One region of the Pseudoalteromonas agarivorans genome, then DNA from elsewhere that is predicted to be linked to it. Evidence: predicted binding sites of a transcription regulator. Region 1 holds the regulator's gene; the other holds the start of a gene.
The links. The regulator FliA, encoded in region 1, starts transcription of late flagellar genes. The targets are predictions, from matches to a motif close to CTAAAGNTNNNNNNNNNNNNGCCGATA.
Positions count from the first base shown of each region.

Region 2: the regulator FliA is predicted to act here: its motif matches at 1,367-1,393, upstream of NQT65_RS00405 (VC2046/SO_2500 family protein).

Region 1 is NZ_JANIGJ010000008.1:49,088-52,508, forward strand. It holds gene flhF (flagellar biosynthesis GTPase FlhF) at 1-565, shown strand, start outside; gene NQT65_RS14735 (MinD/ParA family ATP-binding protein) at 558-1,418, shown strand; gene NQT65_RS14740 (RNA polymerase sigma factor FliA) at 1,445-2,155, shown strand; gene cheY (chemotaxis response regulator CheY) at 2,197-2,580, shown strand; gene NQT65_RS14750 (protein phosphatase CheZ) at 2,596-3,363, shown strand; gene NQT65_RS14755 (chemotaxis protein CheA) at 3,379-3,421, shown strand, end outside.
Region 2 is NZ_JANIGJ010000001.1:86,052-89,472, reverse strand. It holds gene NQT65_RS00415 (YchJ family protein) at 1-183, shown strand, start outside; gene NQT65_RS00410 (DUF6172 family protein) at 312-614, opposite strand; gene NQT65_RS00405 (VC2046/SO_2500 family protein) at 805-1,332, opposite strand; tRNA gene NQT65_RS00400 (tRNA-Tyr) at 1,445-1,529, shown strand; tRNA gene NQT65_RS00395 (tRNA-Tyr) at 1,578-1,662, shown strand; gene NQT65_RS00390 (M48 family metallopeptidase) at 1,726-2,376, opposite strand; gene NQT65_RS00385 (MHYT domain-containing protein) at 2,686-3,421, shown strand, end outside.

The DNA.
Region 1 (3,421 bases):
CAAAGTTGCCCTAATCACCACTGATACATACAGAATTGGTGCGTATGAGCAGCTTGCAACGTATGGTCGTATTATTGGTTGTGGTGTTAAACAAGTAAAAGATGCCAATGAATTAGCTGAAGTTTTATATCATTTACGCAATAAGCGTCTAGTATTAATTGATACAGCGGGTATGAGCCAACGTGATTTACGCCTTACAGAGCAATTAAATACGTTAATGCGCAACCAGCGAGTAGATATACGTAGTTATTTAGTATTAAGTGCCACAGCACAAATAAATGTACTGCAAGAAACCGTAAGACATTTTAAAAAGGTTCAGCTAAGCGGTTGTATTTTCACTAAGTTAGATGAATCATTAAGTTTAGGTGAGATTATTAGTATAGCGATTCAAAATCGCCTTCCAATAGGGTATCTTACTAATGGTCAGCGTGTACCAGAAGATATTCGCGTTGCAAATGCTGAAAAACTAGTAAAAAAAGCTGAGCAATTGTATTTAAAAAGAGCAAAAGCACAACATTCAAGACACCAAGCAGTGGCGTCAAGCACAGTAGGGATGTATGATTAACACAGTATTAGATCAAGCAAGCGGCCTGCGCAAAATGAGTCAAAACAACAACAACGGCGTAAAAGTTATCGCTGTCACCGGCGGTAAAGGAGGGGTGGGTAAAACCAACGTCTCTTTAAATACTGCTATTGCTTTAGGGCAGCAGGGTAATCGTGTATTAGTATTAGATGCCGATTTAGGCCTAGCTAATTGTGATGTAATGCTAGGACTACGTGTTGAAAAAAACTTATCTCATGTCCTTTCAGGCGAGTGCGAACTTGACGAGATTTTAGTTGAAGGCCCAGGCGGTATTAAAATCGTGCCTGCTACATCAGGCTCGCAAAGTATGGTGGAGCTAACCCCATCTGAGCATGCTGGGTTAATTCGTGCCTTTAGTGAGCTTAATACCGAATTTGATATTTTAATTGTAGATACCGCCGCTGGTATTTCTGACATGGTGCTGAGTTTTTCTCGTGCAGCGCAAGATGTCATGGTGGTGGTGTGTGACGAGCCGACCTCTATTACTGATGCCTACGCGCTTATTAAAGTACTTAGCCGCGAGCATGGCGTTTATAAATTTAAAATTGTTGCAAACATGGTGCGCAGTATGCGCGAGGGCCAAGAGCTTTTTGCAAAGCTCTCTAAAGTAACAGACCGCTTTTTAGATGTGTCTATGGAGCTTGTTGCGACTATTCCATATGATGAAAATATGCGTAAATCTACGCGCAAACAAAAAGTAATTGTCGATCTTTTCCCTAATTCACCAGCAGCAGTCGCGTTTAAAACATTAGCGACAAAAGCAGTAAAATGGCCTATACCTAATCAACCTTCAGGACATTTAGAGTTTTTCATTGAGAAGCTAGTAAACGGCTGATTATGACAACATCGGTGAAAAGAGCTATGGGATATCAATCAACACAAAATTTAAATGTGATTGTTGAAAAGCACGCGTCGCTTGTCAAAAAAGTGGCGTGCCATTTAATAGCTCGTCTTCCTCCTAGCGTTCAGCTTGATGACTTAATCCAATCGGGAATGATTGGCCTTATCGAGGCCTCAAAAAACTTTGACGCCAGTAAAGGGGCAAGCTTTGAAACGTTTGCTGGTATTCGTATTCGCGGCGCTATGCTTGATGAAATGCGCAGAGGGGATTGGGCACCACGTTCGGTGCACCGCAAAAGCCGATTAGTAGCCGAAACCATCACAGAATTAGAAAATAGCTTAAATAGAGAACCAAAAGATACTGAAGTAGCTGAAAAACTTGATATTTCGCTAGAAGAATACCATCATATTTTAAATGATGTTAATTCCAGTAAAGTGCTTGGTATAGAAGACCTAGGGGTAGATGAAGATGTTATTAGCCCTGCAGGTCAAGATTTAGCGCTAGACAAACCATTTAATAATGTTAAAAATGAACGGTTTAATAATTCATTGTTAGAGGCAATAAAGTCTTTACCAGAGCGAGATGCAATGGTGCTTTCTTTGTATTACAACGATGAAATGAATTTAAAAGAAATTGGGCATATACTCGATGTAAGTGAATCGCGTGTAAGTCAGATACATGGTCAGGCGATGATTAAGCTCAAAGCAAAAATCAATGACTGGATAAACTAGTAGTAAGTAAATTATAGGTTAAGACCTCACCGGAGGATGTTTTGGATAAAAACATGAAAATTCTTGTTGTTGATGATTTCTCTACAATGAGACGTATTATAAAAAATCTGTTGCGTGACCTAGGGTTCACGAATGTTCAAGAAGCTGACGATGGTTCTACAGCATTACCTATGTTGCAAAATCAGGTTTTTGACTTTGTTGTAACCGATTGGAACATGCCAGGCATGCAGGGTATTGACTTGCTAAGAGCCATTAGAGCTGACGAAAAATTAAAACATATTCCGGTTTTAATGGTGACGGCAGAAGCTAAAAAAGAACAAATAATAGCGGCAGCGCAAGCAGGTGTTAATGGCTATATTGTTAAGCCATTTACTGCTGGTACTTTGAAAACTAAATTAGAAAAAGTGTTTGAACGCTTAGGTTAATGAGAGGAGAGGCTTATGTCAGCACCAGCTGCGCCTCAAATTACTTTAGAACAAGCTCGTCAGCTCGTCGTTTTTTTAGAAAACGGTGAGCAAGATAAAGCAGATCAATTAATTTTAGATACTGCCTCTCAAGAGCAATCGCAGCTTTTTGCTGAAGTAGGTAAGTTAACACGCCAATTACACGAAGCCCTTAAAAGCTTTGAACTTGATACGCGTTTAACCGATTTAACCACTGATGCAATACCGGATGCGAAAAAGCGCTTAAACTATGTCATGGAAATGACAGAAAATGCAGCTAATAAGACAATGGATGCGGTCGAAGCAAGCCTTCCTATTGCGCAGCAGCTAGCAGATGAAATTGCACATATTAAGCCTACTTGGGATAGGCTTATGAACCGCGAAATAGAGCTGGGCGAGTTTAAAACCTTATGCCACAGCATCGACAAGTTTATGAACAGCTCTCATCATAAAACCGATGAGTTGCAAACTTTAATGACCAATGTACTAATGGCGCAGGATTTTCAAGATTTAACCGGCCAGGTTATCCGCCGTGTAATTGAATTAGTCAGAGAAGTAGAAGAAAGTTTAATCCACCTTTTAACAGCATTTGCTGCACAAGATGACAGCATTGTTGAAAGTAAAGAACAACAAGAAACAGAAGAACTGGTTGCCGCACAAACATTAGCAGGTCCTGAAGGCCCTATTATTGATAAAGAGTCGCGAAATGATGTTGTATCTGACCAAGACGAGGTCGATGACCTATTATCAAGTTTGGGCTTCTAAGAGGAGAGTAACTGCATGAGCTTTGAAGTCGATGAAGATATTTTACAAGACTTTCTTG
Region 2 (3,421 bases), on a different contig from region 1:
GCGTATTATTTTTACCAAAACTTATATTGTGAATTGGATGAGAAATCAGACTTTATAAAAGAGGACGGTGAATGGCGTTATTTAGAGGGTATTATTAATCCGGTCACCGATATAAAAGTTGCCAGAAACGACCCCTGCCCATGTGCAAGCGGTAAAAAATATAAAAAGTGTCACAGTGTATAAAATAAACTAAACACTTAGCATAAAATAGCTTTTTATTTAAGCGCTACTCTATACCACTAAACATGTTAATAACTGCCATAAACAAAAAATGGACCATCTAGGTCCATTTTCTACAATATTGCTATTGGTTATTCATCATCATCTAGATCGAACGATTCACGCTGCGCAGGTCTAGCTAAAATCTCAACATAGAATGAAGTAAGCGCCTGCTTTTCGATTTCGCTGATCTTGTTGTTAATTTCAGCTACGTGAACGACTTCGGCATCATCGGCACTTGTGCCAAACTTACAGTCAAACGCCCAGTAATCAGCTTCAACAGGTAGCGTTTTATTGCGCTCTCTTTTCAAATATTTTTTCACTTCATGCTTTGCAGCATCAACCATACGAGGGTATTTGATTTTCTCATGATTTAGCGTGAATGTTTTCTTCATTACGTTCCTAATTACCTTGATTTAATGATAATGGCACTCAAGTCATACCATTTGCAGCCATTATAGCAATTGCATTTAATTTGTGGATGCTTTTTTTAAACAAAAAAAGAATTGTTCTATTTTATTGCATAACCGGTTATTAAATATAAGGTGTTTTAGGCTTTTAAAACGCACAAGTGTTAAATTATTTTTATGCGTTAGCAACAAGCAATGGCTTATGTATAGCCTCATTAGTTAAATCGTCATAAAATGCTGCGGCGTCCATTTGTGGACTTGCAAGCGCCGTGTGCGTGTCATTTAAGCGCCTGCGTACTGATAGTTCACAATTATCGATTACTGTTAAAGGAATATGAAACTTGTCATCTCTAATCGCTAGTGGCTCAGGGTTTAAGCAGTGGCTTAATTTTATTGCTTTCATGCCTGCTTGCTCGCCTTGTTGAACAATCACCGACGCGTGCTCTTGCCCTATGGTCATATCAAATTTTTCGGGAGCTAATAATTGCTTTGGTCCAGCACCAAAGCGCTCCCTTAACTGTTCTTCGTCTACATAAGCACTATGCGTTTCACTCGTTGGCAAGTGAAATTGACTAAAATCCAGCGCATCGTGCGATAGCATCGCTAATAAAAGTGAAAATTCGCCTCTGCGATTTTCATGCACACTTTTATTTAGCCTGGTCTTTAGTTGACTCTCTGTGATTAACAAATCATCGATTTGCATAGTCTTTAGCCGATTATGATAACTGATAGATATTTATCGGCTTTATTTCAAATTTCTTTAGCTTTTTTCTTTACTTAAATACGCAGTTTGCTATTATCAGCGCCGTTGCATTGGAGGGGTTCCCGAGCGGCCAAAGGGATCAGACTGTAAATCTGACGGCTCAGCCTTCGCTGGTTCGAATCCAGCTCCCTCCACCACTTTTCTTACCGCTAAGTTAAGTGGGGCCAAATGTAACAAAATAGTGTGGAGGGGTTCCCGAGCGGCCAAAGGGATCAGACTGTAAATCTGACGGCTCAGCCTTCGCTGGTTCGAATCCAGCTCCCTCCACCACTTCTTATCTTCAGTATCCTTTTCTATACCTTTTTCATTACTATTTAAAACTTCATTTTTAGACTAATTATCAAATACCCACTGTAATGTTGCCCCGTGGTTTTTAAGCCATGCTGATGCAGATTTATAATCGGGATAAAAATTAGCTACGCGCTTCCAAAAAGCGCTGCTGTGGTTCAAATACTTTAAATGAGCCAATTCGTGCACAATAACATAATCAATTATATGATGAGGCGCCCCAACAAGGTTAAGGCTAAAGGTTAGCTCTCGCCGAGAATTACAACTCCCCCACTTACGTTTATAACTTCCAATCGTCAATTTAGTCGGTAATGCTTCTGACATCTGTTGGCAATAATAAGCTAAACGCATTTCAACGTAGTTTGTTAGCGTTTCTTCAAGGGCAAGGCAAAGTAACTGCTTGCGTTTTTCAGGCTGTTTTTTTACTCGATTAGAAGTGTAAATAGTAAATACGCTATCGGATTGCTGAACATGCGAGCGTGTCCCTTTTGCAAAAGTAATGGTATATGGCTTAGCAAAAATCATTATTTGCTGGTTTTTAAACGGGTGTTGTTGAGTATCAATGGCATTAAGTTGTTTATGTAATTGCGCAGTTACCCACTCTTTTTTACTAAACAGCCATTGTTCTATTTGTAGTTTTGGCACGTGTGTAGGCGCATAAACAGTAACTAATTTTTGGCTAACTTTTATTGCCACTGTTTTACGCCTTGCACTGCGTTTTAGCTGATACTCAAACAAGGTGTATGCTCTAAATATAAATAAAAGCGTATTATAAAGCCTTATTTAATCAATGCAGTTATTTAGCGATAAATAAATGGGCTCAGTGTTTATTATTATTTTTATTTACGCAAAATCACGTCTTATTAATAAAGCACGCTACGCATGTTAATATTTTAATGCTAAAAAGTAACCTCACTGATTTATAATATAAATTATTAGATTAACAGTTTATTTATATATTAAATCTATTAAACTAGTTCAATAAAGATACTAATTTGAGCCACTATGCTGTCTGCATTTTTTATAACCGACCACGATCCGAGCCTCATTATCAACGGTGCATATAACCCTATACTGGTTAGTTTATCGGTCATTACCGCTATTTTTGCTGCCTTTTTTACGCTTTGGTTAGTTGATGTAGCTAAGCAAACAAAGTTCGAAAACTATAAACGCTTAGCTAATGTAACCGGTGCCACTGTTTTATCGGCCGGTATTTGGAGCATGCATTTTATAGGTATGTTGGCCTTTTCGCTATGCACAAACATTAGCTATGATCCACTCATTACCATGTTGTCTTTTTTACCGGCGTTTATTGCATGTCAGTACGCTTTTTCGATTTTAGTAAAATCGCAAGGGTCATATAAAAACCTTATTATTTGCTCTATTTTACTAGGCTCAGGCATTGGTACAATGCACTACAGCGGCATGGCAGCAATGGAGCTGGCCCCGTTACTACGTTACGATGCAATCATGTTTGCTTTATCAATTGTGGTCGCTGTTGGTTTATCGTTTATAGCACTTTTTACGCGTTATCATTTAACGCGTTTGCTACCTAATTTATCACAACTGCAAGCGCGCGCTATTACCGCTGTTATTTTAGGCTCAGCGGTGGCAGGTATGCACTATATGGGTATGGCCGCTACCCGCTTTGTTGCAACCACACCGCTTTTACCCGATTATCAAGAGTCAACCACTGAACTTGCTTTTGTGGCTATTGCCGTAGCTACCGCGACTGTTGCTA